2 regions of the Bradyrhizobium sp. S3.3.6 genome follow, and region 1 is predicted to be linked to the other one. Evidence: riboswitches for the same ligand, from Rfam matches in the RefSeq annotation. Region 1 holds a riboswitch; the other holds the start of a gene.
The links. Region 1 has a riboswitch for glycine ahead of gcvT (glycine cleavage system aminomethyltransferase GcvT). Riboswitches for the same ligand answer to the same signal wherever they lie in the genome.
Positions count from the first base shown of each region.

Region 1 (14,568 bases):
ATTGGCACTGCCTGCCTCAGTTGTCTTGCTGCACATCTGTTTTGGGAATCTGTAGAGCGGGTGAGGTCAGCCACGCATTCATATGCGAAGCCGTCTCGGCCTGGCGGGCCCTGCGCAAGAACAGTTCGCGAGCGGTGCTGCCTGGAGCCTCTTTTTCGGCCGCCTGTTTGAACCGTCTGGCTTCTTGTGCCAATCGTTCTTCAAAGGACGTCGTGTGCTTGATCCGCCTTCGTTGCATGGCGCGGTCCTCCATTTTCCGGCCCCACGAATCTAAAATCGGCCGTAGAGCTCCGTCTGTTCGGTGTCCGACAAAGCCAAATCAAGCCACTGTGATTTTCAAGCTAGCCAGGCCGCTGAGGCCGGGAGCAGGCCAGTACCAAATTCCGCAAAAGAACATATTGCGAACCTAGAACAAATGGGGTACATTACTTTTATCGACGACCCGCTGCGCCAATCGTTTGTCCCGCACCCGAATCCTCGCCATAAGGAGCACGACCCGATGTCCACCACTGCCCTGCGTATCGTCGAAGGATCCTCCATGGACAAGAGTAAAGCTCTCGCTGCCGCGCTCTCCCAGATCGAGCGCCAGTTCGGCAAGGGCTCGGTGATGAAGCTCGGCAAGAACGACCGCTCGATGGATGTCGAGGCGGTGTCCTCCGGCTCCCTCGGGCTCGACATTGCGCTCGGGATCGGCGGCCTGCCCAAGGGGCGCGTCGTCGAGATTTACGGGCCGGAATCCTCGGGCAAGACCACGCTGGCGCTGCACACGGTGGCGGAAGGGCAGAAGAAGGGCGGTATTTGCGCCTTCATCGACGCCGAGCACGCGCTCGACCCGGTCTATGCGCGCAAGCTGGGCGTCAATATCGACGAACTTCTGATCTCCCAGCCGGACACTGGCGAGCAGGCGCTGGAAATCTGCGACACGCTGGTGCGCTCGGGCGCGGTGGACGTGCTGGTGATCGATTCGGTTGCGGCGCTGGTGCCGAAGGCCGAGCTCGAGGGCGAGATGGGCGACGCGCTGCCGGGACTTCAGGCGCGGTTGATGAGCCAGGCGCTGCGCAAGCTCACGGCCTCGATCAACAAGTCCAACACCATGGTGATCTTCATCAACCAGATCCGTATGAAAATCGGTGTGATGTACGGCTCGCCGGAAACCACCACCGGCGGCAACGCGCTGAAATTCTACGCCTCGGTCCGCCTCGACATCCGCCGCATCGGCGCGATCAAGGAACGCGACGAAGTGGTCGGCAACACCACGCGCGTCAAGGTGGTGAAGAACAAGCTGGCGCCGCCGTTCAAGCAGGTCGAATTCGACATCATGTACGGCGAAGGCGTCTCCAAGATGGGCGAGATCCTCGATCTCGGCGTCAAGGCCGGCATCGTCGAAAAGTCCGGCGCATGGTTCTCCTATGACAGCCAGCGCCTCGGCCAGGGCCGCGAGAACTCGAAGGCGTTCCTGAAGGCCAATCCCGATATCACCGCCAAGATCGAGACCTCGATCCGCCAGAACTCCGGCCTGATCGCCGAGCAGATTCTGGCCGGCAGCCCCGAGCGCGACGCCGACGGCGAAGAGCCCGCGGACGAGTAAGCTTACCGCGAAGAACTTTTCGCGAGGAGCGGGCGCTGAGGACGTTGAGTTGCCGACGTCATCAGTGCCCGTTTCTTTTTGCGTTTCGTTGATCAGGTGGTTTGATGAGGCGTGTGATTTTGACGGGTTCATCCGGGAGCGATCTCATGCGCTCGGGCCTCGCCGAGGCCGTCATTCCGTTCATGTTCCGTCTTGTTGATGGGCCTTTGCCTCTCGACGAACTCGCAGTCTATGTCGCCGCCCGTTCGGAGCCAGCAAAGCCGGGCAGGCACTGGTCGGACTACGTCGGACGAAAGCCTCAAGCTGTCAAAGAGACTGGACATCTCTCTCTGGTCGCGTTCTGCCAGCCCTGCGACGTTGTGGAATTGTGGTTTGATCGGAATCCTAATGATCAGCTCCAGCTGATCTGGCTTCTCGATTACCTCCGCTCCCACCCAGAGATTCTGGCTAAGGCAAGACTACGCCTGATTGCCTTCGATCTCATCACAGAGGACGCAAATTCTATCGCCAAGTCGCTGCCCCATATCCCCACCATCGGCGTGACCGCAGATGAACTTGAAACAGCAAGTATGGCTTGGCAGGCCTACGCTGCGCCGACGCCCGAGACTTGCGCCGAACTCGTTCACAGGGATCTGAATGCGCTGCTGATGCTGAGGCCGGCCTTGATCGACCTCTTGGCTGAGCTTCCTTCAATTTCGACGGGCCTCGGTGCAACAGAGATCCGATTCCTTGAGCTCATCGCACGTGGTTATGAGGGGACGAATGCACTCTTCCATCTCCGCTCGCTTCGCCGCACGCGCGTCTTTAATGAATGGGAGCTTGGCTGGTTGCTCCAGGGGCTCGCACTCGGCCCGAGACCTGCCGTGGCAGGGGCTTGACGACGAACTCCGGACGATTGACCGGGAGAATCTGAGAGACCGCCATAAGGCTTATTTGCGCAGCAGACTATCGCTGACCGAGTTTGGTAAAGCGGTGCTGGCGGGTAGTGAAGATTTCACCCGTTACAATCCTATCGATCGCTGGTGGGGCGGCACGCACCTGACCAACGATTGCCTCTGGCGCTATGGCCCTGTTCTAACGAAATCCTGAGGCCACGGCATGACGCGGCTCATTGTCACGACGGACTCGTCCATTGCCGGCGCCCTTCAACAGGCAGGCCTGGCCGACCTCGTGATTGCGATCGAGCGCCGGCTGGTCTGGGAGCCGTTGCCGTCCAACGCAGAGCTCGATGCGTTCTTCGCGCCGCGCACGACGCAGCGTCGAGGGCTTCATTGGCTGGATGATACGCCGCCCTGGCGCCTCGAGGACTCGGGCGCGGAAGACCGAGGACTGATTGAATTGTTCGCGGAATACGACTCAGTCGAGTTTTGGCGAGGGCCGGAGCCAAATGCGCAATTGATCCTGCTCTGGCTGCTCGATCATTGGCACCGCAAATGCAATGCAAATCCCGACTTTGTCGTGCGCGCTCTGTTTTTGGGGGCCAGGGATGTCGACCCGCCGCGAGGGGAACTCTACCCGCCGGTTGTCGGGATCACACCTCGTCAACTCAAATCGGCCAGCCGTGTGTGGCGGGCCTATTGCGCGCCGAACCCGCAAAGTTGGCGCGGTCTCTTCAAGACGGATTTGCACTGGCTGCCGCAGCTCGGCCCTCACGTAAGGGCTCTCCTGGCGGAACTTCCGCGCCCCGCCTCGGGGCTTGGAGCCACCGAAGCCCGGATCCTCCGGCTCATCTCGCGAGGTGGCGCGCAGCCTTTCGATGTCTTTCCGGGCCATCAGAAGAGCTACGAGCTGCATGTATGCGGATATTGGGAAGCCGGAGCACTGCTTGACGGCCTCGCGCGATGCGAGAGGCCGGCCGTGTCAGGACTGGATGAAGGTCCGTTTTCGCTGGAAATGCACAATGATTCAACCCGCTTTGACCGGTACAAGCGGTCGCGATTGTCGTTGACCGAGTTCGGCAAGGCGGTGCTGGGAGGCGATGAGAATTTTCGGCGCTACAACCGGATCGATCGCTGGTGGGGCGGCACCCACCTGACCAACGAACGGCTCTGGCGGTGGGACCCTGAGACCCGCGAACTGATTGCGCCTGTCTGATGTGAGAGAGCCGCTGCTAGCACCCCTGAATTTCATGTTGTCTTGAGAGGCGACCGTGTCACATTTGATCCTGGCAACGAACGATCGCGCGGCAGATGCGCTCCGCCAGTCCCGTGTTGCGAATGTCGCGATCGGCTTTGGCCTGCGCTTCGTCTGGGGGAAATTGGCTTCCGGAGAGCAGCTCCTGATGGGCCTCGAGCGGCGATCGGCGAAGCATTGCAATCCCGGCGATCACTGGCTGGACGACGCGGGTTGCGGTGCGCTGGACGGTTTCGGCACGCGCGATGTTGGTTTATTCGAGCTATGTGCGAAGTTCGACTCGATCGAAATATGGGTTGATCCTTTGCCGAACGATCAGCTCGTGCTTGTCTGGCTGCTCGACCTGCTTCGCCCTTACAAGGAGATCACGACGAAGTTGAACCTGGTGTATGCGGACGACTCTATTGCGGATTATGCTGCGGAGGCGGTCGCAAAATGGAAGTTGCCGACCTTCAAGGTGGCCGACAATCATTTTGTGATGGCAAGCCGCGCGTGGCGCGCCTATCGGGCTGAAACGCCGGAATCCTGTTTCGATCTGCTGATGACGGATCTGATGATCTTTCCGAGACTTCGATCGGCGCTCATTGCGCTGCTTGAGGAGCTTCCGGACAAGGTTACGGGACTAGGTGCCAGCGAAATGGATATGCTGGGCTGTGTGAATGAAGGGCACACCGACCCAAAATACATCTCCGAAGCGAGATGGTATCGCGATGTGTTCGACGGACGCGACGCACAAGATGCCTTGATCGAACTGGCGGAGTATTCGGTCCCGCCCGTTCTGTTGGGCGATCCGTCGTTCAACAATGATGACCGCTACTTCGGCAGGAGCGAGTGGAAGGTCACGCTCACTGAACTCGGACGTTCCCTTGTCGCCCGAGAAGACGATATGTGGCGTCACAACCCGATCAAACGCTGGTGGGGCGGCACTGAATTGACCAACGAGCGGCTCTGGCGATGGGACCGCGAAAGCCGATCGTTGGTCGCGCCGTAGAGGCGCATTCGGGAACGCGGTGCCGTAGGGTGGGCAAAGGCGCGCAAGCGCCGTGCCCACCATATTTCAACGCACACAAAGGTGGTGGGCACGCTTCCGCTTTGCCCACCCTACGAAACCTCCGTCGAGCCTTACTCCGCGGCTTCCGCGTAATCGCTCACCGGCGGGCAGGAGCACACCAGATTGCGGTCGCCATAGACGTTGTCGACGCGTCCCACCGGGCTCCAGTACTTGTCGGTGCGCGAGGAGCCCGCGGGGAAGCAGCCCTCGGCGCGGGTGTAGGCGCGCTTCCAGTCGTCATCGGCGATGTCGTGCACGGTGTGCGGGGCGTGACGCAGAGGCGAGGCCTCGATCTTGAAGCGGCCGGCCTCGACCTCGGCGATCTCCTTCCGGATCGCGATCATGGCGTCGCAGAAGCGATCCAACTCGGCCTTGGATTCCGACTCCGTCGGCTCGATCATCAGCGTGCCCGGCACCGGAAAACTCATGGTCGGGGCGTGGAAGCCATAGTCGATCAGGCGCTTTGCGATGTCATCGACGGTGACGCCGGACGTCGTCTTCAGCGGACGGGGATCGACGATGCACTCATGGGCGACGCGGCCCTTCTCGTTCTTGTAGAGCACCGGGAAATGCGCATCGAGGCGTGCTGCGATGTAATTGGCATTGAGGATCGCGATCTCGGTCGCGCGCTTCAATCCTTCACCGCCCATCATCAGGATGTAGATGTAGGAGATGGTGAGGATCGACGCCGAGCCGAACGGCGCGGCCGAGACCGGGCCGACCGGAGCATCCGCGCTCGTCGCGGGATGGCGATTTTCAGGATGACTTGGCAGGAACGGCGCGAGATGCGCCTTGACGCCGATCGGGCCCATGCCCGGGCCGCCGCCGCCATGCGGGATGCAGAAGGTCTTGTGCAGATTGAGATGGCTGACATCGGCGCCGTAATCGCCGGGCCTGCTAAGGCCGACCTGCGCGTTGAGGTTGGCGCCGTCGAGATAGACCTGGCCGCCATGGCCATGCACGATGTCGCAGATCTCGCGAATGTGCTGCTCGAACACGCCATGCGTCGAGGGATAGGTGATCATGACCGCGGCAAGGTCGTTCGAATGTTTCTCCGCCTTGGCGCGGAGATCATTGACGTCGACGTCGCCGTTAGCCTCGCAGGCCACCACCACCACGTCCATGCCGACCATCGCGGCCGAGGCCGGGTTGGTGCCGTGGGCGGAGGAGGGGATCAGGCAGATCTTGCGATGCGTCTCGCCGCGCGCGGCGTGATAGCCGCGGATCGCGAGCAGGCCGGCATATTCGCCCTGCGCGCCGGAATTCGGCTGCAGCGAGATCGCGTCATAGCCGGTGATGTCGCACAGCCACTTCTCCAGCCGCGCGAACAGCGCGTGATAGCCGGCGGCCTGCTCGCGCGGCGCGAACGGGTGCAAGGAGGCGAATTCCGGCCAGGTCAGCGGCATCATCTCGGTGGTCGCATTCAGCTTCATGGTGCAGGATCCGAGCGGAATCATCGCGCGGTCGAGCGCGAGGTCGCGATCGCTGAGCTTGCGCATGTAGCGCAGCATCTCAGTCTCCGAGCGATGCGCATGGAACACGGGATGGGTGAGGAAGGCGGTGGTGCGCTTCAGCGCCTCCGGCAGCGCCTCGCGCGTGGTCGCGTCGATCTCGGCGTAGGACAGCTGGCCGCCGAACGCGCGCCAGACCGCTTCGACGGTGGCGGGCGTGGTGGTCTCGTCGAGTGCGATGCGGAGCGCGCTTTCACCGACGCCGAGATTGATCTTCTCCGCGGTCGCGCGCGCGATGACCTCGGCGCGCTTGGCGCCGGCATCGACGCTGAGCGTGTCGAAGAAGGCTTCGCTGGTCAGAGCAAAGCCGAGCTTGCGCAAGCCGGTGGCGAGCACGGCGGCACGGCGATGCACATTGCGCGCGATCTGCGCGAGGCCCTCGGGGCCGTGATAGACCGCATACATCGCGGCGATCACGGCGAGCAGCACCTGCGCGGTGCAGATGTTGGAGGTCGCCTTCTCGCGGCGAATGTGCTGCTCGCGTGTCTGCAGCGCAAGACGATAGGCAGGCATCCCGCGGGAGTCGACGGAGAGGCCGACGATGCGGCCGGGCAGCGAGCGCTTGAGCGCATCGCGCACCGCCATATAGGCCGCGTGCGGGCCACCATAGCCCATCGGCACGCCAAAGCGCTGCGCCGAGCCGATCGCGATGTCGGCCCCTAACTCGCCGGGCGAGGCAAGCAGCGTTAGCGCCAGCAGATCGGCGGCAACGATTGCGAGCGCGCCCTTGGCCTTCAGCGCCGCGATCGCGGGCCTGAGGTCGCGCACCGCGCCGGATGATCCCGGATATTGCAGCAGCGCACCGAGCACGTCACACTTCGCGAGATCCGTGAGGGGATCGCCGACCACCAGCGACCAGCCGAGCGGCTCGGCGCGGGTGCGCATCACCGCGAGTGTCTGCGGATGCACATCCTTGTCGACGAAGAAGGCTTTCGCCTCGACCCGCGAATGCCGTTCCGCAAGCGCCATGGCTTCGGCCGCGGCGGTCGCCTCGTCGAGCAGCGAGGCGTTGGCGACGTCGAGCGCGGTGAGATCGCAGATCATGGTCTGGAAGTTGAACAGCGCCTCCAGCCGGCCCTGGCTGATCTCGGGCTGGTAGGGCGTGTACGCCGTGTACCAGGCGGGATTTTCGAGGATGTTGCGCTGGATCACCGCAGGCAAAATCGTGCCGGAATAGCCCTGGCCGATCAGCGAGGTGAAGACCTGGTTCTGACGCGCGAGCTCGGCCATGTGCGCGATCGCCTCGGTCTCGCTCAAGGGCTTGCCGAGATCGAGCGGGGCGGCCTGCCGGATCGAGGCCGGCAGCGTCTCCGCCATCAGTGCGTCGACGCTCTTTGCGCTGACGGTCTCGAGCATTGCGCTGACATCGCGCGCCGACGGGCCGATGTGGCGGCGAACGAAACTGGCGGTATCGCCATTGGATTTGCGGTGCGCGGTCATCATGGGTCCTCGCTTTAGATTATCTGTCGTCGGCGTCATGCCCCGCGAAGGCGGGGCATCCAGTACACGCAGGCGTCACGGCTTGAGCAGAGGAGCCGCGGCGTACTGGATCGTCCGCCTCCGCGGACGATGACACCGAATATGAGGTCAAAGTTCTCGTCATCTCACGCCGTGTGTGCCTTGTAGGCGGCTTCATCCATGAGGCCGCCGAGCTCGCTCTTGTCGGCAATCCTGATCTTGAAAAACCAGGCTTTGCCTTGCGCATCCGAATTGACCAGCGCCGGCTCGCTTGCGAGATCGGGGTTGGTCTCCAGCACCTCGCCGGTCACAGGCGCGTAGACGTCGGAGGCGGCCTTCACCGATTCCACGACGGCTGCGGCTTCGGCCTTCTTGAGGACGCGGCCGAGCTTGGGCAGCTCGACGAACACGACGTCGCCGAGCTGCGACTGCGCGTAATCGGTGATGCCCACAGTGGCGATATCGCCGTCGATCGCGAGCCATTCATGGTCGGAGGTGTACAGCGTCGTGGTCATTTTCTTAAAGTCCTCAGCGTTTGTAGGTGTTTTTCATGAAGGGCATGGCGGCGACGGTGAGCGGCAGACGTTGCGCGCGCACCTCGGCAAAGAGTTTTGTGCCGAGCGCGCTCAGGCTTGTGGGCACATAGCCCATCGCGACCGGCGCATTCAGGCTCGGGCCGAAACCGCCCGAGGTGACCTTTCCGATCGGCTCGCCGCCAGCGCTATCGGCAAACAGCAGCGCGCCTTCGCGCACCGGCGCGCGGCCCTCAGTGCGCAGGCCGACGCGGCGGCGGGATGCGCCGTGATCGAAATGAGCGAGGATCTTTTCGGCTCCGGGAAAACCGCCGGCGCGGGCGCCGCCGCTGCGGCGGCTTTTCTGCACCGACCATTCCAGCGCGGCCTCGACCGGCGTGGTCGCAGTGTCGATGTCGTGGCCGTAGAGGCAGAGGCCGGCTTCCAGCCGCAGGCTGTCGCGGGCCCCTAAGCCGATCGGCATCACGTCAGGATTTTCCAGCAGCGTCCTGGCCAGGCGCTCGGCATCCGCAGCGGGCACCGAAATTTCAAAACCGTCCTCGCCGGTGTAGCCGGAACGCGAGACAAAGCAGGCAAGCCCGGCGACCTGATGCGGGCCGGCGTCCATGAACTTTATGGCGGGCGCCTCTGCACACAATTTCGCCAGTGCAGCCTCGGCCTTCGGGCCCTGTAAGGCGATCAGCGCGCGATCGGCGAGCGAATCGATGACGCAGGCGTCGGAGAGATTGGCGCGCAGATGCGCCTCGTCCTCGGCCTTGCAGGCGGCGTTGACGACCAGGAACAAATGATCGCCGAAATTGGCGACCATCAGGTCGTCGAGGAGGCCGCCATCGGCATTGGTGAACTGGGCGTAGCGCTGCCGGCCCGGTGCAATCGCCAGAATATCCTGCGGCACCAGCCGCTCCAGCGCACGGGCGGCGTCCTCGACCTTGCCCGACTTCGGCCGGAGCGCGATCTGGCCCATATGGGAGACGTCGAACAGGCCGGCCTGGTTGCGGGTCTGGAGGTGCTCTTTCAGGACGCCCGCGGGGTACTGCACGGGCATGTCATAGCCCGCGAACGGCACCATCTTGCCGCCGAGCGACACATGGAGGTCGTAGAGGGGGGTACGTCTCAGGGAGTCTCGGTCGTCGCGCACTGACATCACAGGGGCCCTCGGCGGTTCCCCGGGGACGATTCCCCTGAGGACACCAATCGAAGCCCCATCTGTCGCTGTGCCTGAGAGTATTATCCCGTCGGCGGACGCAGTCCGGGCCTTAAGCCCGTCGGCGCCTCTTTCCAGATGTCGTCAAAGCCACGCGGTCCTTTTGCCTGAGAGTTTCCGGGGCGGTTGCTCCTTCGGCGCCGGCTACCCAAAGCCGGTCTCTCCCGACGTGGCCGTACGATACAGATGGGTACAGACCACAGCCCGGCCAAGCCTGTCAACGCGCCCTTTGCGGCTTTCCAACGGGATTGCAACGGGATCGCAACGGGATTGCGCGACTGCGGCAACCCTCTGATCTCTCTGCACAGTTTCTGGACAGCGAAGCTGGCCTTGTCTAAAAGCGCTTTGGCCCGCAGATATCAGCCGAATCCCAGGTTTGGACGGCAAGGAAGCGGGTCCAAGCACACCCGATTGGATGAACATGAGCGGCGTCAACGAGATCAGGTCGACCTTTCTGAACTTCTTTGCCGAGAACGGCCACGAGATCGTGTCGTCCTCGCCATTGGTGCCGCGCAACGACCCGACGTTGATGTTCACCAATGCCGGCATGGTGCAGTTCAAGAACGTTTTTACAGGTGTCGAGAAGCGGCCGTATCAGCGCGCCACCACTTCGCAGAAATGCGTGCGCGCCGGCGGCAAGCACAACGACCTCGACAATGTCGGCTACACCGCGCGCCATCTCACCTTCTTCGAGATGCTCGGCAACTTCTCGTTCGGCGACTACTTCAAGGAGCGCGCGATCGAGCTGGCCTGGAAGCTCATCACGAAGGAGTTTGGGCTGAACAAGGACAAGCTGCTCGTCACCGTCTACCACACCGACGACGAGGCGCACGGGCTCTGGAAGAAGATCGCCGGCTTCTCCGACGACCGTATCATCCGCATCCCGACCTCGGACAATTTCTGGGCAATGGGCGACACCGGCCCGTGCGGCCCGTGCTCGGAGATCTTCATCGATCGCGGCGACCACATCTGGGGCGGCCCTCCGGGCTCTCCGGAGGAGGACGGCGATCGCTTCCTCGAATTCTGGAATCTCGTCTTCATGCAATACGAGCAGGTGACGAAGGAGGAGCGCGTGGATCTGCCGCGTCCCTCGATCGACACCGGCATGGGCCTGGAGCGCATGGCCAGCATCATGCAGGGCGTCGACAGCGTGTTCGAGACCGACCTGTTCCGTCACCTGATCGATGCGACGTCGTCCGCGCTGGGCCACGGGCCGAACGAGCAGACGGTGGCCTCGTTCCGCGTCATCGCCGACCATTTGCGCTCTTCCGCCTTCCTGGTCGCGGATGGCGTGCTGCCCTCCAACGAGGGCCGCGGTTACGTGCTGCGCCGGATCATGCGCCGCGCGATGCGCCATGCGCAGCTGCTCGGCGCGAAAGAGCCGCTGATGCATCGCCTGGTCTGGGCGCTGGTCCGCGAGATGGGCCAGGCCTATCCCGACCTGATGCGCGCCGAGAATCTGATCGAGGAAACGCTGCGGCTGGAAGAGACCCGCTTCCGCAAGACGCTGGTGCGCGGTCTCGCCATTCTCGACGAGAAGAGCGCGTCCTTGAAGAACGGCGACATGTTCGACGGCGACGTCGCCTTCACGCTCTACGACACCTACGGCTTCCCGCTGGACCTGACCCAGGACGCGCTGAAGTCGCGCGGCATCGGCGTCGACCAGTCCGCCTTCACCGACGCGATGGAGCGTCAAAAGGCCAAGGCGCGCGAGTCCTGGAAGGGATCCGGCGAGGCGGCCTCCGAGGCGATCTGGTTCCCGCTGCGCGAGAAGTTGGGTGCTACCGAATTTCTGGGCTACGAGACCGAGAGCGCCGAAGGCGTGGTGTCGGCGCTGGTGAAGGACGGCCGGGAAGTCGCGAGCCTCAAGGCCGGCGACACCGGCGCGCTGCTGCTCAACCAGACGCCGTTCTATGCGGAGTCCGGCGGCCAGGTCGGCGACACCGGCGTGCTGACCGGCGAGGGCGGCATCAAGTTCCGCGTCACCGACACGCAGAAGAAGCTCGGCGATTTCTTCGTTCACGTTGGCACGTTGGAGAGCGGCGAGCTGAAGGTCGGCACCGCGCTGCAGCTCGAGGTCGATCACGGCAGGCGCTCCTCGATCCGCGCGCATCACTCGGCGACGCATCTCATCCACGAGGCGCTGCGCCAGGTGCTCGGCGATCACATCGCCCAGCGCGGCTCGATGGTCGCGCCGGATCGTTTGCGCTTCGACTTCGTGCATCCGAAGCCGATCACGGCGGAGGAGCTCGCCCGCGTCGAGGACATCGCCAACGACGTGGTGCTGGAGAACGACGAGGTCACGACGCGCGTGATGGGCGTCGATGAAGCGCGCGAGGCCGGCGCGCGCGCGCTGTTCGGCGAGAAATATGGCGACGAGGTTCGTGTCGTCTCGATGGGCCGGACCGCGCGCGAGCGCGGTGTCAATGCGCTCGGCTGGTCGGTCGAGCTCTGCGGCGGCACGCATGTGCGGCGCACCGGCGATATCGGACTGATCACGCTGACCGGCGAGAGTGCGGTGGCCTCGGGCGTGCGCCGCATCGAGGCTTTAACCGGCAACTACGCGCGAAAACACGCCAACGAGACCATGGCGCTGGCGAAGGCTGCGGCCAACGAGCTGCGCACCTCGATCGACGACGTCCCGGCGCGGATCACCGCGCTGATGGAGGAGCGCAAGAAGCTCGAGCGCGAGCTCTCCGACGCCCGCAAGAAGCTCGCGATGGGCGGCGGCGCCTCCGCCGGCGGCAATGGCGCAGCCAGCGGCGTGCGCGAGGTCGGCAACGTCAAGCTGATGGCGCGAGCGGTCGAGGGCATCGAGATGAAGGATCTCAAGAGCCTTGCGGACGACGGCAAGAAGCAGATCGGCTCCGGCGTGGTCGCCATCATCGGCGTCACCGAGGACGGCAAGGCGGGCGTCGTGGTCGGTGTCACCGCCGACCTGACCGAACGCTTCAACGCCGTGAACCTTGTGCGCGTTGCGTCCGAGGCGCTCGGCGGCAAGGGCGGCGGCGGCCGGCCCGACATGGCGCAGGCCGGCGGCCCCGATGGGGCCAATGCGGCCGAGGCGCTTGCCGCGATCGAAAAAGCGATGGCGGGCGCGTAAGGCGCTACGCGCCGCGTTCCTCAGCCCTTGCGCAGGAAGACATATTCCGCAGAGTAGGGCGCGCTTCTGAACTCGCCGGCCTTGTCGCATGCGCCGTCGAGCTTGCCGCCATGGGTGTTGATGCGCTGGACCGTGGTGACCGGCGTCAGCACGCCGCTGCCGCGGCGGGCGGTGACGTCCAGCTTCAGCCAGGGGATATCGGCAGCCGTGGCGCCCGGCGCATTGCCGGTGGCCTCGCCTCCGACGGCGCTGCTGTCGGCAAGCTCCCAGTTCGGGCCGGCATAGTGACGGCCGATGGTCTTGCCGTCGGCGAAGAGCGTCGCGATCGGCTCGCGGAAAGCCCAGGCGAGCTTGCCGTCGGTGCCGGCCTTGCACTCATAGACCTGCGCGCCCTCAGCGTGGACGCTGAGCACGACGCTCTCGCCGGGCACGGCGATGGCGTCGGGGAGGGCATCGGCGGCGAACGCGGACGCGCTGGTCAGCGCTAGGATCGCAAGCACAACGCTCTTGAATGTCGGCATGATGTTTCCGCAGGCAAAAGTCTCGTCATTGCGAGGAGCCCGCGACAAAATTGCGAAGCAATTTTGCGCTGGTGCGACGAAGCAATCCAGTCTGCCTCCATGGAAGGATTCTGGATTGCTTCGCTGCGCTCGCAATGACGGTGTGGTTGGCAGCTTACGCCGCCAACGCCTTCGCGAGATTCTCCGCGACCTTGTCGAGGAAGCCGGTGGTCGAGAGCCAGCGCTGGTCGGCGCCGACCAGGAGCGCGAGGTCCTTGGTCATGTAGCCTTCCTCGACGGTGTCGACGCAGACCTTCTCAAGGGTGTTCGCGAACTTGGCGAGCTCGGCATTGTTGTCGAGCTTGGCGCGGTGCGACAGGCCACGGGTCCAGGCGAAGATCGACGCGATCGAGTTGGTCGAGGTCTCCTTGCCCTTCTGGTGCTCGCGGTAGTGGCGGGTCACCGTGCCGTGGGCGGCTTCGGCTTCGACCGTCTTGCCATCGGGGGTGAGCAGCACCGAGGTCATCAGGCCGAGCGAGCCGTAGCCCTGCGCGACCGTGTCGGACTGCACGTCGCCGTCGTAGTTCTTGCAGGCCCAGACATAGCCACCGGACCATTTCAGCGCCGAGGCGACCATGTCGTCGATCAGGCGGTGCTCGTAGGTCAGGCCCTTGGCCTCGAATTCGGTCTTGAACTCGCGGTCGTAGATGTCCTGGAAGATGTCCTTGAAGCGGCCGTCATAGACCTTGAGAATGGTGTTCTTGGTCGAGAGGTAGACCGGGTAGTTGCGCAGCAGGCCGTAGTTCAGCGAGGCGCGGGCGAAGTCGATGATGGAATCGTCGAGATTGTACATCTCCATGGCGACGCCGGCGCCGGGCGCCTTGAACACCTCCTTCTCGATCACGGTGCCGTCCTCGCCGACGAACTTCATCGACAGGGTGCCCTTGCCCGGGAACTTGATGTCGGTGGCGCGGTACTGGTCGCCATAGGCGTGGCGGCCGATGATGATCGGCTTGGTCCAGCCGGGAACCAGGCGCGGCACGTTCTTGCAGATGATCGGCTCGCGGAAGATCACGCCGCCGAGGATGTTGCGGATGGTGCCGTTCGGCGACTTCCACATCTGCTTGAGGTTGAACTCCTTCACCCGGGCCTCGTCCGGGGTGATGGTGGCGCACTTGACGCCGACGCCGACCTTCTTGATGGCTTCGGCGGCGTCGATGGTCACCTGATCGTTGGTGTGGTCGCGGTACTCCATGCCCAGGTCGAAATACTGCAGCTCGACATCCAGGAACGGGTTGATCAGCTTGTCCTTGATGTACTGCCAGATGATCCGGGTCATCTCGTCGCCATCGAGCTCGACGACGGGATTGGATACCTTGATTTTTGCCATGATCGGGGAAGCCCTCTTGGGAACGGCGCCGCTGGCGCCGACGTGAATATCCGCCGCCTCTTAGCACCGGACCGCGGCGGGCGAAAGCCAAGTGATT
Region 1 covers NZ_JBEPOT010000004.1:560,151-574,718, reverse strand. The annotation lists gene ABID59_RS15465 (hypothetical protein) at 1-2, opposite strand, end outside; gene ABID59_RS15460 (hypothetical protein) at 17-253, opposite strand; gene recA (recombinase RecA) at 500-1,588, shown strand; gene ABID59_RS15450 (hypothetical protein) at 1,735-2,466, shown strand; gene ABID59_RS15445 (hypothetical protein) at 2,687-3,682, shown strand; gene ABID59_RS15440 (hypothetical protein) at 3,738-4,712, shown strand; gene gcvP (aminomethyl-transferring glycine dehydrogenase) at 4,844-7,723, opposite strand; gene gcvH (glycine cleavage system protein GcvH) at 7,888-8,256, opposite strand; gene gcvT (glycine cleavage system aminomethyltransferase GcvT) at 8,270-9,418, opposite strand; glycine riboswitch at 9,565-9,655, opposite strand; gene alaS (alanine--tRNA ligase) at 9,900-12,581, shown strand; gene ABID59_RS15415 (DUF3455 domain-containing protein) at 12,602-13,102, opposite strand; gene ABID59_RS15410 (NADP-dependent isocitrate dehydrogenase) at 13,257-14,471, opposite strand.

Region 2 (14,568 bases), 150 kb from region 1:
AAGCAATCCAGAATCTTTCCGTTGCGGCAGTCTGGATTGCTTCGCTCCGCTCGCAATGACGGAGTATGTGGATCAAGCCGTCGCCGCCACACCCTCCGACACCGGCCGGAAATTCGCAAAATCCCAGCCGCGGCCCGGCGCTGCTTCGAGCAAGGCCCGCGTGTAGGCCTCCTGCGGATGCGTCAGCACCGCGCCGGCCGGGCCCTGCTCGACGACGCGGCCGTGCTGCATCACCACGACCTCGTCGCAGATTTGGGCGGCGACGCGCAGATCATGGGTGATGAACAGGATGGCGATGCCGAGCCGCTTCTGGATCTCGTGCAGGAGTTCCAGCACCTGCGCCTGCACGGAGACGTCGAGCGCGGAGACGGCTTCGTCCGCGACCAGCACATCGGGATCGAGTGCGAGCGCGCGCGCAATGGCGATACGCTGGCGCTGGCCGCCGGAGAACTGGTGCGGATAACGCGACACCGCGTCGGCCGGCAGGCCGACCAGCTCGAGCAGCTCGCGGGCGCGCTTCATGGCATCGGCATGCGAGACGCCGTAATTGATCGGGCCTTCCGCGATGCTCTCGCCGACGGTGACACGCGGGTTGAGCGAGCGGTAGGGATCCTGGAACACGATCTGGATCTTCTGCCGGTGCGGCTGCAGCAGGCGGCGCGAGATGTCGGAGATCTCGCGGCCGGCCAGCCGCACGCCGCCGGAGGTCGGATCGATCAGGCGCACGATGCAGCGCGCGACCGTCGACTTGCCCGAGCCGCTTTCGCCGACGATGCCGAGCGTGCGGCCCTTGCGCAGGGTGAGCGTCACCTTGTCGGCGGCAACGACCTCGCGGCCTTTGCCGAAGAACGCGCGCTCTTTATAGACCTTGCTGAGCTCGTTGGCCTCCAGCACCACCGGTTCCTTGGTCTCGGGCCGTGCTGCCCGGGGCACCAGGCTCGGCACCGCAGAGAGCAAATTGCGGGTGTACTCCATGGTCGGATTGCGCAGCACGGTGTCGAGCGGGCCGGTTTCAACCAGACGCCCCTGCCGCATCACCGCGACGCGGTCCGCGATCTCGGCGACCACGCCCATGTCGTGGGTAATGAACAGCACGGCGGTGCCGTGATCGCGCTGGAGGTCACGGATCAGGGTCAAGATCTGCTTCTGCGTGGTGACGTCAAGCGCGGTGGTCGGCTCGTCGGCAATCAGCAGCTTCGGCTCCAGCACCAGCGCCATCGCGATCATGATGCGCTGCCGCTGGCCACCGGAGAGGCGGTGCGGGTAGGAGGCGAAGATGCGCTCGACCTGGGGCAGGCGCACCTGCTCCATCATGTCGAGGATCCGCTTCTTGCGCGTTCTGGCATCGAGATCGGTGTGGGCGCGCAAGACTTCGTCGATCTGGCGGCCGACGTGCACGACCGGGTTGAGCGCGGTCATCGGCTCCTGGAAAATCATCGCCATCTGCGTCGCGCGTAGCTGGCGCAGGCGGCGGTCGGTCGCGGTGAGGATCTCCTCGCCGACGAGTTTGACGCTGCCGCTGGTCGGAACCAGCGTGCCCTTCGGCAGCAGGCCCATCGTGGTGAGCGAGGTCACCGACTTGCCCGAGCCGCTTTCGCCGACGAGGCACAGCGTCTCGCCTGCGTGCACCTGGACCGAGATGCCGTCGATGATCTTGGGCCCGCCCGGCTTCTTGCCGACGGAGACGACGAGGTTGTTGATGTCGAGAATGGGGTTGGTCATCAGGTCACTCCGTCGTCATTGCGAGGAGCGAAGCGACGAAGCAATCCAGAAATCTTTCTGCGGAGGCAGACTGGTTTGCTTCGCTTCGCTCGCAATGACGGAACAAGGGGCACGGCCGGCGAGACAAATCACTTGCCCTCCCGCTGCTTCATGCGGGGATCGAGCGCATCGCGGGCGGCGTCGCCGATCAGATTGATGCTGAGGATGGCGATCGAGAGCAGCAGGCCCGGCCAGAAGATCAGCGTCGGCTTGAGCTGAAAATACTGGCGGCCCTCGGCCATGATGTTGCCCCAGGTCGGCGTCTCCGGCGAGATGCCGGCGCCGAGGAAGGAGAGGATGGCCTCGGTGAGGATGGCGGAGGCGCAGACATAGGTGCCCTGGACGATCAGCGGCGCGATCGTGTTCGGCATCAGATGCCGCCACATGATTTTTGGCAGCGACGAGCCGACCGAGATCGCCGCTTCGACATAAGGTTCTTCGCGCGCCGACAGCACCACCGAGCGCACCAGGCGCGCCACGCGCGGGATCTCGGGAATGGTGATCGCGATCAGCACGGTCCAGATGCTGGCGCCGGACAGCGAGACCACGGCGATGGCGAGCAAAATGCTCGGCATCGCCATCAGGCCGTCCATGACGCGCATCAGGACGGAATCGATCAGCTTGAAGAAGCCGGAGACAAGACCGATCGCAAGGCCAATGACGATCGAGAGGATCGCCGAGCCGATGCCGATCAGAAGCGAGATTCGGCCGCCATAGATGACGCGCGACAGCAGGTCGCGGCCGTAGGCGTCGGTGCCGAGCAGGAATTGCGCCGAGGAGGGCTTCAGCCGCAGTGACGGTGCAAGCTGGATCGGATCATGCGGCGCGATCAGCGGCGCCAGCACCGAGATCAGCACGATCAGCGCGAGCAACACCGTCGCCGTGGCGATGATCGGTGTCGAGGTGAGGAAGCCGAAACGCGGCCGCAGCGGCGACGTGATCGGAATGGATGACTGGGGAAGGGTATCGACTGACATTTTGTTGTTGTCCTAGCCTCAGTACCGGATCCGGGGATCGAGCAGCGTGTAGGCGACGTCGATCAGGAGATTGACGACGACGTAGATCAGCGAGGTCAGCAGGATCATCGCCTGGATCACCGGATAGTCGCGCGCCAGCACCGCATCGACGGTGAGGCGGCCGATGCCGGGGATGTTGAACACGCTCTCGGTCACGACGACGCCGGAGATCAGTAGCGCGAAGCCGGTACCGATCACGGTGATCACGGGCACAGCGGCGTTGCGCAGCGCGTGCCGCATCATCACCGCGACCTCGTTGATGCCCTTGGCGCGTGCCGTTCGCACGTAATCTTCGCCGAGCACATCGAGCATCGCCGCGCGCGTCATGCGCGCGATCAGCGCGATGTAGATGAAGGAGAGCGCGCAGGTCGGCAGGATGATGCGCTCGAAGAAGGCGCCGAAGCCGGTCGAGATGCTCTTGAAGCCCTGCACCGGCACCCAGCGCAGGTCGATCGCAAAGACCTCGATCAGGACATAGCCGACCACGAACACCGGCACCGAGAAGCCGAGCACGGAGAGGCCCATCACGAAACGGTCGATCCAGGTGCCGTGCTTCCAGGCCGCGATCACCCCCAAGGGCACGGCGACGATGACGGCGAGGATGATGGTCGACAGCGCGATCGAGATCGACGGCTCGACGCGCTGGCCGATCATCTTCATGACCGGCAGGTTGGAGATCAGCGACGTGCCGAGATCGCCGTGCAAGAGCTTGCCGACCCAGGTGATGAACTGCACGATCAAGGGCTCGTTGAGGCCGAGCGAGGCGCGAATGCGCTCCAGCCGCTCCGGCGTCGCATTGTCGCCGGCGAGGATCGCGGCCGGGTCGCCGGGCGTCAGCCGCAGCAGCAGGAACACGAACAGCGCGACGACGCCCATCACGGGCACCGCAGCCAGAACGCGGCGAATGAGATAACCTAGCATGAACCTATCTCCGGCTGCGGAACTTGCGACGCCCAGAGGGCACCCGTGGATTCGATCGTGTCTATCATGCGTGCCTGTCGTTCGGGCTGGAAAAGCCGGCCGGAGAACCGTCGTCTCGGGGCAAATTGTGTGCCAAGGGCAGGGCGGTCGCAAGAGGCCGCCCCGCATCGGTTTTGCGACCACTCAGGATGCACAGCGCATCTCGCGCTCAACCGCAAGTTCGCCCCGAAGCGAAGGGACGGTTGGCGGCGCGTTGAGCCCGCGCCAGCCGTCGATGGTTGCGGCAATCATTTGCGCGGTCGCGGCCGATAACGTCCAGCCGAGATGGCCGTGGCCGGTGTTGAAGAACACGCCGGGCATCCGGCCTGCTCGCACCACCGGCATCATGTCGGGCATCATCGGACGCAGCCCGGCCCACGGAATAATGCGAGACGTCTCGACCGCCGGGAAATTGCTGCGCACCCAGTCGATCAATGGCTGCACGCGGTCGGCGCGGATGTCGCGGTTGAAGTCGTTGAACTCGGCCGTGCCGGCAACGCGAAAACGATCCGCGCCGAGCCGGCTAGTGACGATCTTGGCGGCTTCGTCGAGCAGGCTGACGGTCGGCGTCGCGCTACGGCTTTCGTCGGTATCGAGGTGCACGGTGATCGAATAGCCCTTCACCGGATAGACGTTGACGCGCTCGTCGAGCAGGGCGGCGAAGTGACGGCTGGCAACGCCGGCGCAGACCACGACGCCATCAACCTTCAGCACGCCGCGCGCGGAGGCGACCGCGTCGCTTGCGGACAGATCAGCCCAGCCGATGACGAAGCCGCCGCGGACTTGCGCGATGGAATCGATATTGGCCTCATGGATGAAGGTTGCGCCGCGACGCTTGCAGGCATCCGCCAGCCCGCGCGTGAACTTGTGGATGTCGCCGGTCGCATCCGACGGCGTGTAGAAGCCGCCGTAATAATCCTTGCGCAGCGTCGGCTCGATCGTGCGGATTTCCTCCGAAGTCACCGGGCGCCGATCGAGCCCACCTTCCTGCAGCAGTGCATTGACGCGCAGGCCGGACTCGAAACCCTTCCTGTCGTGATAGATGTGGAGGATGCCGCGACGTTCGAGATCGAAGTCGATGCCTTCGCGTGCCGCAATCTCGAACAGGTGCTTGCGGGCTTCGATCGCGAGCCGCGTGGTCAGAATCGTGTTGGCACGGTAGTTTCCGATATTGGCGACGAACTCGCTCATCCAGGAATATTTGTGCCAGTTCGGCCGCGGGTTCATCAGCAGCGGCGCGTCGCGCCGGAACATCCAGCGCAGGCCTTTCAGGATCGTGGCGGTGCTATTCCACACCTCGGCATTGCTGGCGGAGAGCTGCCCGCCGTTCGCAAACGAGGTCTCCATCGCGGCGTAGCGGTGCTTGTCGAGCACCGTCACCTCAAAGCCGCGTTCGAGCAGGGCATAGGCAGTCGTTACGCCGGTGATGCCGGCGCCAATGATGGCGATATGAGTCATGATGAAGTCGGGGCTCCCGTGAGTTAGAGTCGGCTAACCGCCGGCCCGAAAGCCGTTGGCGGCGCCCCATCTGTCACGGTTACCTGAGAGCTTGATCCGACACGGACCTCGACGAGGGCGGACCTCACAAGGCCAATACGGACTATCCCCTTCGGTGGACGTCACGATGTCTCATTCGTGCCGTCTCTCTCCAGATCGTCCTGACGATACAGTCCTTTTGCCTGAGAGTTTCCGGGGCGGTTGCTCCGTCGGCGCCGCAATGAAAGCTGGAAGCCTTCATTGCGATCTCTCCCGCATCGTCGCGTGGACCATCGAGCAGTACGATGCGCCTTATTTTTAGACAAGGCTAAATTTGAACCGCGCCTGCCAACGCATTGTGCAGTGCGAAGTTGATTCAATTACTCCAGCGTCGCAAGCAACCCAGCCATCAAGCGCCCGCGTTCAACCAGGCTCTCGACCTCGATGAACTCCTCGAGCGTGTGGCCATTGCCGCCGCGCACGCCGAGACCGTCGAGCGTCGGAATTCCCATCGCGCCCGTAAAGTTGCCGTCGGAGCCTCCGCCGGAGCTCGCATGCGGTAATTCCGCGCCGAGAGATTTGGCGATGCCGCGCGCCTTTTCATACAGCGCCATGGTGCCGGCATCCGCCTCCCACACCGGCCGCGTCACGCCACGCGTCACCTTGAAGTTGACGTCGTTCGCGGTGCCCGACAGTGCCAGCATCCGCTCGACGCCGCGGTCGAGATCGGCCTGGCGCTTCGCCATGGAGAGCGCTTCGCCGGTGGCAGTCGTTGCGACGCAATTGACCCATTGTCCGCCATGCACGACGCCGACCGAGAAAGTGCAGTCTTCCGTCGTCATCGCGTCGATGGCAAGAATCTGCCTTGCCATCTCGCGGATTGCCGAGCGACCCGCCGACAGGGTCGCGCCCGCGTGGCTCGGCCGCCCCGTCGCTTCCAGATTGAATCGCGCGATGGCGTAACGTCCGGTGGTGACGCCGTTGTCGGCGCGGCCGGGCTCGGGCACCAGCACATATTTGTTGCGCGCAGCTTCCGCCTCGATGATGTCGCGCGTCGAGGGCGTGCCGACTTCCTCGTCCGGCGTAAATAGGATGGTGACCGGCAGCGGCGTGGTGAAGGACGCGCGCGCCAGCTGCCGGATCGCTTCCAGCGAGAGATAGTTGCCGCCCTTCATGTCGTAGATGCCCGGGCCGTAGCACTTGTTGCCCTCGCGCCGCCATTTCAGCTTCTCGATGGTGCCGACCGGGTGGACGGTATCCACGTGCCCGGCGATCAGGATGCCCGGCTCGCCCTGCTTTGGATGCGGGAAGCGCGCGCGGACGACGCCGCCAAAGCCCTGACGGCCGGCGATGCGCTCGATGGTCGCACCCATGATCGCCATATCCCGCGCTGCGATATCGAGCATACGGTTGACCGCTCCTGCGTCCCAGGTCGGGCTCTCGCATTCCACCCAGGTGCGCAGGCCCTCGAGCATCGCCTCGGAATCGAAGGGAAGATTGGCTGGATTCATCTTGATGTCTCTCAAGCTTCGAAAGATGGAATGCGCATTGCATCGGCGCGGGCAGGACAAGCGGGAAGAGTTGTAGAGCCAAACCGGTCATTGTGGAGCCCGTGCGCGCGATGCCATGGGCTGCACCGAAACCGGATTGACGCGCTCAACACTGTCTGCAAGTCTCGAAAAGATAAAGGCATTGCATGAGGTTAGTTCGCCTAAGGAACGAACCGAATGCCCAACCAATAACCTGCCTTTGAACAGTTTCACGCCAGGAGAAACTTTCTATGTTGAGCTTGATGCGCCGGGGGCGACGCGCGTTCGCCTCCACACTCGCGCTGTCGGTCGTCGCACTTGCGACGGCGATGGCCTCGCCGGTGTTTGCGGCCGGCAAGACCATCACCGCGGTGATGCATTCGGATCTGCGCATCATCGATCCGATCTTCACCACCGCCTACATCACGCGTGACCATGGCTACATGGTCTATGACACGCTGATCACGACGGATGCGAACTTCAAGATCCAGCCGCAGATGGCGGACTGGAAGATCTCGGACGACAAGCTCACCTACACCTTCACGCTGCGCGATGGACTGAAGTGGCACGACGGCGCGCCGGTGACGGCGGAGGACTGCGTCGCTTCGCTGAAGCGCTGGGCCGCCGTCGACGGCATGGGCCAGCAGATGATGACCTTCACGGCCAGCATCGAGGCGACCGACGCCAAGACCATCACGCTGAAGCTGAAGGAGCCGTACGCGCTCGTGCTGGAATCGATCGGCAAGCCGTCCTCGCGCGTGCCCTTCATGATGCCGAAGCGCCTCGCCGAGACGCCGCCGGACAAGCAGATTCCGGAGCAGATCGGCTCCGGTCCGTTCAAGTTCGTGCAGGGCGAATTCCAGCCCGGCGTGAAGGCGGTCTACGTCAAGAACACCGACTACGTGCCGCGCAAGGAGCCGGCGAGCTGGACCGCCGGCGGCAAGGTGGTGAAGGTCGACCGCGTCGAGTGGATCACCATGCCGGACTCGCAGACCGCGGTGAACGCGCTGCAGTCGGGCGACATCGACTTCATGGAAGTGCCACCGTGGGATCTGCTGCCGGTGCTTGAAGGCAATCCCGACCTCAAGGTCGATACGCTGAACAAGTTCGGCTACCAAACGCTTGGCCGCATGAACTTCCTCTATCCGCCCTTCGACAATCCGAAGATCCGCCGTGCGGCCTTCCTGGCGATGAACCAGAAGGACGTGCTCGACGCGCTGGTCGGCAACCCGAAGTACTACAAGATCTGCGGCGCCTTCTTCATCTGCGATACGCCGTTCGCAACCGACGTCGGCTCCGAGACGCTGGTCAAGGGCAACGGCATGACGGAAGCCAAGAAGGCTCTCGCCGAGTCCGGCTATGACGGCACGCCCGTCGTGGTCATGGTGCCCGGCGATGTCGTGACGCTGAAGGCGCAGCCGACCGTCGCGGTTCAGCTGCTCCGCGAAGCCGGCTTCAAGGTCGACGCGCAAGCGACCGACTGGCAGACGGTGGTGAGCCGTCGCGCCAGCCAGAAGCCCCCGAAGGAGGGCGGCTGGAACATGTTCTTCACCAACTGGGTCAGCGCCGACGTGTCCAACCCGATCTCCAATCTCTCGATCGGCGGTCAGGGCAAGAAGGGCGGCTGGTTCGGCTGGGCGGAAGACGCCAAGATCGAGAAGCTCAAGGACGACTTCGTCCGCGCTGCCTCGCTCGACGATCAGAAGAAGATCGCGACCGAGATCCAGAAGGAAGCCTATGACCAGGTGATCTACGTGCCGCTCGGCCAGTATCTGGCGCCGAGCGCATGGCGGAAGTCGCTCTCCGGCGTGCTCGACGGCCCGGCGACCCCGGTGTTCTGGAACATCGACAAGTCCGAGTAAGGCCAAGCCCGAAGGCGAAGGCGCGTGTTAGCGCGCCTTCTGTCCCAATCATCACGCGGCGCCGCTGTCATCAGTGGCGCCGCTCGCCGGGAGAACTTGTCGGCAGAACTCGTCAGGAGAACTTCAATGTTCCAACTCATGCGCCGGGGGCGTCGGGCGTTCGTCTCCAGACTTGCGATTTCAGTCGTGGCGCTCTCGGCACTGGCCTCGCCAGTTCTTGCCGCAGGTAAGACCATTACCGCCGTGATGCATTCGGATCTGCGCATCCTCGATCCGATCTTCACCAGCGCCTACATCGCGCGTGATCATGGTTACATGGTCTACGACACGCTGATCGCGACGGATGCGAACTTCAAGATCCAGCCGCAGATGGCGGACTGGAAGATCTCCGACGACAAGCTCACCTACACCTTCACGCTGCGCGACGGCCTGAAGTGGCATGACGGCGCGCCGGTCACCGCGGAAGATTGCGTCGCCTCCCTGAAGCGCTGGGCCGCCGTCGATGGCATGGGACAGCAGATGATGCTGTTCACCGCGAGCATCGAGGCGACCGATTCCAAGACCATCACACTGAAGCTGAAGGAGCCGTACGCGCTCGTGCTGGAATCGATCGGCAAGCCGTCCTCGCGGGTCGCTTTCATGATGCCGAAGCGTCTCGCCGAGACGCCGCCGGAGAAGCAGATTACCGAGCAGATCGGCTCCGGGCCCTTCAAGTTCGTGCAGGCCGAATTCCAGCCCGGGGTGAAGTCGGTCTACGTCAAGAACACGGACTACCTGCCGCGCAAGGAGCCGGCGAGCTGGACCACCGGCGGCAAGGTGGCGAAGGTCGATCGCGTCGAATGGATCACGATGCCGGATGCGCAGACCGCATTGAACGCGCTGCAGTCGGGCGACATCGATTTCATGGAAAATCCTGCCTTCGAAATGTTGCCCAGCATCGAAGCCGACAAGGAGCTCAAACTCGAGATCCTGAACAAGTTCGGCTTCCAGACCGGCGCGCGGATGAACTTCCTCCATCCGCCATTCGATAACGTCAAGGTTCGCCGCGCAGCACTGCTGGCGGTCAACCAGAAGGACGTGCTCGATGCGCTGATCGGCAATCCCAAATACTACAAGACTTGCGCCGCGGTCTTCATCTGCGACACGCCGTTCGCGACGGATATCGGCGGTGAGACCCTCGCTAAGGGCGGCGACATTGCTGCGGCCAGGAAGGCGCTCGCCGAGTCCGGCTACGACGGGACACCAATTGTGCTCATGGCGCCGGGCGACGTGCTGACGCTGAAGGCTCAACCGATCGTCGTGGCCCAGCAACTGCGCGAAGCCGGCTTCAAGGTCGATCTGCAGGCGACCGACTGGCAGACGGTGGTGAGCCGGCGCGCCAGCCAGAAGCCCCCGAAGGAGGGCGGCTGGAACATGTTCATCACAAACTGGGTCAGCGCCGACGTGGTCAATCCGATCTCCAACGTCGCTGTCGGCGGGCAGGGCAAGAAGGGCGGCTGGTTCGGCTGGGCGGAGGACGCCAGGGTCGAGCAGCTCAAGGACGCCTTCGTTCGCGCGGCCTCGCTCGATGATCAGAAGAAAGTGGCAACCGAGATCCAGAAAGAGACCTATGATCAGGTGCTCTATGTCCCGCTCGGTCAGTATCAGGCGCCAAGCGCGTGGCGGAAGTCGCTCTCCGGCGTGCTCGACGGCCCGGCGACGCCGGTGTTCTGGAACATCGACAAGTCCGAGTAAGGCAAGTCGGAACAGGGAAAGATGTTTCCCTGCACCTTTCGTCCAATCATCACGCGGCGCCGCCATCATCAGCGGCGCCGTTGTCGTTTGGCGGTCCTGCGTCGGCGAAATCCGCCGAACTTTAAGTCTTCCAGACTCCAATCATTGCTATTTGTTTCCGAACTGAAATAGATGGTTGGTCCTCGGACATCACTTTCCCTTCCATCGATTTGAATCCGTTGGTTTGATTCCCTTGCTCGATTTTGCATTGCAGGCGATGGCCGAACGGTCGGATCGCGCGCCGTCGCGCTGGCGCCGGCCATTGCTGCGCTGGCTGGATGGCGTTGAGGCAGGCTGGGCCGTGCCGCTTCTCATCGCGTGCTTCGTTGCGATCTGGGCGCTGTATCTCGCCATCGCCTATGCCGGCGGCGGGCTGCATCCCGACACGCTCGAGGCCTGGACGCTGGGACGCAATTTCGCCTTCGGCTATCACAAGCATCCGCCGCTGATGGGCTGGATCGCGGCTGCATGGACCGCCGTCTTCCCGCTCAGCGACTGGTCGCTGCAACTGATGGCGATGGTGAATGCGGGCCTCGCGCTGGTCTTCGTCGATTGCGTCGCGCGGCAATTCGTGACCGGCCACAAGCGCATCCTGGTGCTCCTGCTCCTCATGCTGACGCCGGCCTATCAATTCCACGCCCAGCGCTTCAACGCCAATGCCGTGCTGCTCGCGATCTGGCCGCTTGCCATATGGTGTTTTCTACGCGCGTTCGAGACCAGGTCCGCTGTCTGGGCGGTCGCGCTTGGATGCACCACGGCGCTCGCCATGGCCGGAAAATATTACTCGATCTTCCTGGTCACGAGCTTTGCATTCGCCGCGCTGGCGCATCCGGCGCGGCGCGTCTATTTCAGCTCGGCGTCGCCCTGGATTTCGGTCGTCTCCGGGCTCGCAGTGCTGTCACCGCACATCTACTGGCTTGCGACCACGGGCGCATCGACCTTCACCTACGCGCTGAACCACGCCAACGGCAATGCCGTCAGCTCGCTCGGTGACGTCAGGAATTTTCTGCTGGGACTGCTGGCAGCCATCAGCGTCGCCGCCGTGATCTGGGTGCTCGTCGCGGGTACGCGGCTCAAGCGGTTTCCGGCCGACTTCGCCGCGATGAGCCTGGGCCTCCGGCTTCTCTTCTACGTTGCCATCGGCACGATTGCTCTGCCGGTCCTGACGTCGCTCGCGATGGGCACGGATCTGCCGTCGCTATGGGGCTTGCAGGGATTGTTCCTGTTCGTCGTGCTGATCGTCTGCGGCGCGCGTTATCCCGTCGAACGGTTCTACACCGTCAATGTCACGGTCATTGTCGCCGGCGTTGCGCTTGTCGCCGTGCTGGTCGCCGCGCCGATCCATGCCGTTTATCGCAATAGCCACGGTTATGAAGAGGGACGGAATCTTTACGCGCAGGCAGCCAGCGAGCTCACCCGGCAATGGCGCGACCTGACCGGCGAGCCGCTCGGAGCCGTCAGTGGTGACGATTCGCTCGCTTTCGCCACGGCCTTCTACAGTCCGGATCATCCGCATTATTCGCGGCCGTTCGAGCACCAGTACGATTGGGGCCTGCCGCGCCAGACGACGCTCGACCGGGGTTGGGCAGCGCTCTGTTTCCGTGATCAGGATGATTGCGGCCGCTGGATGGAATGGGTGTCCGCGCGCGCCGAAAACTTTGTCAGGCGGGAATTCACCGTGCGGGCCTCGCTGTGGGGCCAGCCGGGCCTGAGCCGGAACGTGGTCGTGCTGATGGTGCCGCCACGCGCGAGCAGCGGCGCATCGCCCGAAAGCGCAGCGCAGGATTTCAGCGCCAGCAGGCGCAATCCGGAATAGGCGCGTCTCTCAGCAATGGCTGTCGCGCACCCGTTCAAGGCCTTCGCTTGCGAAGGGCGGCGGTGTGGAGGCGGGCTGCTTTGCGTCAGCAGCCTTTCGCTGCGCCTCAGTCTGTTCCGACGCGTGATCAGTTTCGTTGCGTTTCGGTTCCATGAGGCGATCTCTCGAAAATGCTGCAGGACAACATCGAGGCGCCTGCGAAGTTCCTCACACGATGGGGCGATGATGCGGCTTGAACAGCCGTCCCTTCTCCACCACCAGAACGATCGCGAGCGCTGCAAGCGTCGACAGGAAGAATCCGATCGAGAACGGCAGCAGCGTGCCGTCAAAGCTCTGGCCGATCGCGGTTCCGACCGCGATGCCGATCAGCGTCGTGATCGAGCCGTAGAGCGAGGAGGCGGTGCCGGCGATGTGGCCCTGCGGCTCCATCGCGAGCGCGGTGAAATTGGCGACCATCATGCCGAACGAGAACATCATCAGCGCCGACAACGCCATGAACAGCGGAAGCGGCAGCACACCGAGGATCTCGGTCAGCAGCATCACGCCGGCCACCGCGGTGTAGAGCGTCAGCGCGCCGTGTGAGATCACGCGCATGCCGAGCGTGCCGACAAATCTGGCGTTGAGGAAACCGGCAATGGCGGTGCCGGCCGCGATTGCCGCAAAGGCGAGCGGGAAGTAATGGCCGAGGTGATAGATGCCGGTGAACACCTGCTGCGCGGAGAATACGAAGGCGAACAGCGCGCCCATGACGGCGCCGGCGGCCGTCGCATAGCCGATGGTCTGGCGGTTGGTGACGGTCTGGCGGAAGGCCGAGAGCACGTCGGCCGGCGCCAGCGATCTGCGTTCGGACTCGGGGAGGGTTTCGGGCAGTCGCAGCACGCTCCATGCGAGCGCGAGCACGCCGTAGAGCATCAGCACGACGAAAATGCCGCGCCATTGCGTGACCAGCAGCACGGCCTGTCCGAACGAGGGCGCGATCACGGGCACGGCGATGAAAATCATCATGGCAAGCGACATCACGCTCGCCATGCGGCGGCCGGCATAGCAGTCGCGCACGATCGAGGTCGCGATCACGCGCGTCGCGGAGGTGCCGAGGCCCTGCAGCGCACGGGCGAGCAGCAGCGTCTCGAACGAGGGCGCTGCGACCGCCAGCACGCTCGCCACCGCATAGACCGCCATGCCGCCGAGCAGCACCGGCCGGCGCCCGAACCGGTCGGACAACGGACCCATGACGAACTGTCCCGCGCCGAAGCCGATCAGGAAGGTCGACAGCACGAGCTGAAGATGGTTGGCGTTGGGAATGCCGAAAGCCGCCCCGATATTGGGCAGCGCCGGCAGCATCATGTCCATCGCGAGCGGATTTAGCGCCATGATGGACGCGATCACGACAACGAATTCGGGAAAACCCATCGGACGGTGCCCGGAGGACACCCAGTCGTCGGCATTGACGTCGGACAAGCAGCTCACCTTTGATTCCAGAGCGCACATCTAAGGCCCATGCTGCATCGCACAACCCATGTTTTGGGATGGCTGTCAGGCGGGACCGGGAGGGACAACAAATGGTGAAGGGGTCGCCGGCTCAGGCAGATCGAGATCGTCGCCGCCGTCACGCGCGGGCTGGCCGCCCGCGCGTCGCGCCAGGCACAAGTTTGAAACCAGGGATTCACCATAACACCGGGGACAACCAGTCGGGGAGATGAATCCGCAACGCATCCTGTCCAATGTGGCCTGACCGGACGCCGATCAGGCGGCGTTGAGGGGATATAGCGAGCAGGCAGGGTATCAGGGGTGTCGGACGTCACCGGAACAGCACGATGGTCGGGACCGTCGGCCGAGATGGCCGGCCAGCGCAACGCCCGGCTTGCCTGCCTGATCGCACTGGTGGCGGTGCTGGTGCTCGGCAATCTCGCCAACTATGCCGCGCCCGATATGAATTACGGCTGGGACGTCCGCGTCAACTGCGCCGCGGTCGAGGCCCATGTCGACGGGCTCGATCCGTACTACGTGAAAAATCTGAAGGGCACCCGGTTCTCTTATCCCTATCTGCCGGCGACGCTGGACGCCTTTCGTCCGTTGTGCGCAGGCGGCTTTCTTGTCGACCATCGCCGCGGCGTCTTTCTCGCCATCGCCGTGCTCTGTAGCCTGTTGCTGCCCGGGATCGGCCGGACACGCAGCTTGCGCGACGTGGCGCTGAGGGGACTTTACGTGCTCGGCGCGTTCGTTGGTTTCGAATGGGTGCTGGCCTCGGGCAATTTCGCGATCCTCGGCGGCGGACTGACCGCCGCAGCACTTGCCCTTCTGCTTCGCCCCGCGAAGCCCGATGATCGGCATGATGTCCCTCGCATGGCAGGGGCGGCACTGCTCGGAATCGTGAT
Region 2 covers NZ_JBEPOT010000004.1:411,731-426,298, reverse strand. The annotation lists gene ABID59_RS14705 (ABC transporter ATP-binding protein) at 73-1,722, opposite strand; gene ABID59_RS14700 (ABC transporter permease) at 1,851-2,738, opposite strand; gene ABID59_RS14695 (ABC transporter permease) at 2,757-3,698, opposite strand; gene ABID59_RS14690 (D-amino acid dehydrogenase) at 3,882-5,195, opposite strand; glycine riboswitch at 5,264-5,391, opposite strand; glycine riboswitch at 5,395-5,499, opposite strand; gene ABID59_RS14685 (M20/M25/M40 family metallo-hydrolase) at 5,594-6,724, opposite strand; gene ABID59_RS14680 (ABC transporter substrate-binding protein) at 6,994-8,604, shown strand; gene ABID59_RS14675 (ABC transporter substrate-binding protein) at 8,731-10,338, shown strand; gene ABID59_RS14670 (glycosyltransferase family 39 protein) at 10,595-12,193, shown strand; gene ABID59_RS14665 (multidrug effflux MFS transporter) at 12,401-13,651, opposite strand; gene ABID59_RS14660 (hypothetical protein) at 13,982-14,568, shown strand, end outside.
Region 2: another riboswitch for glycine. It lies ahead of ABID59_RS14690 (D-amino acid dehydrogenase); the one in region 1 lies ahead of gcvT (glycine cleavage system aminomethyltransferase GcvT).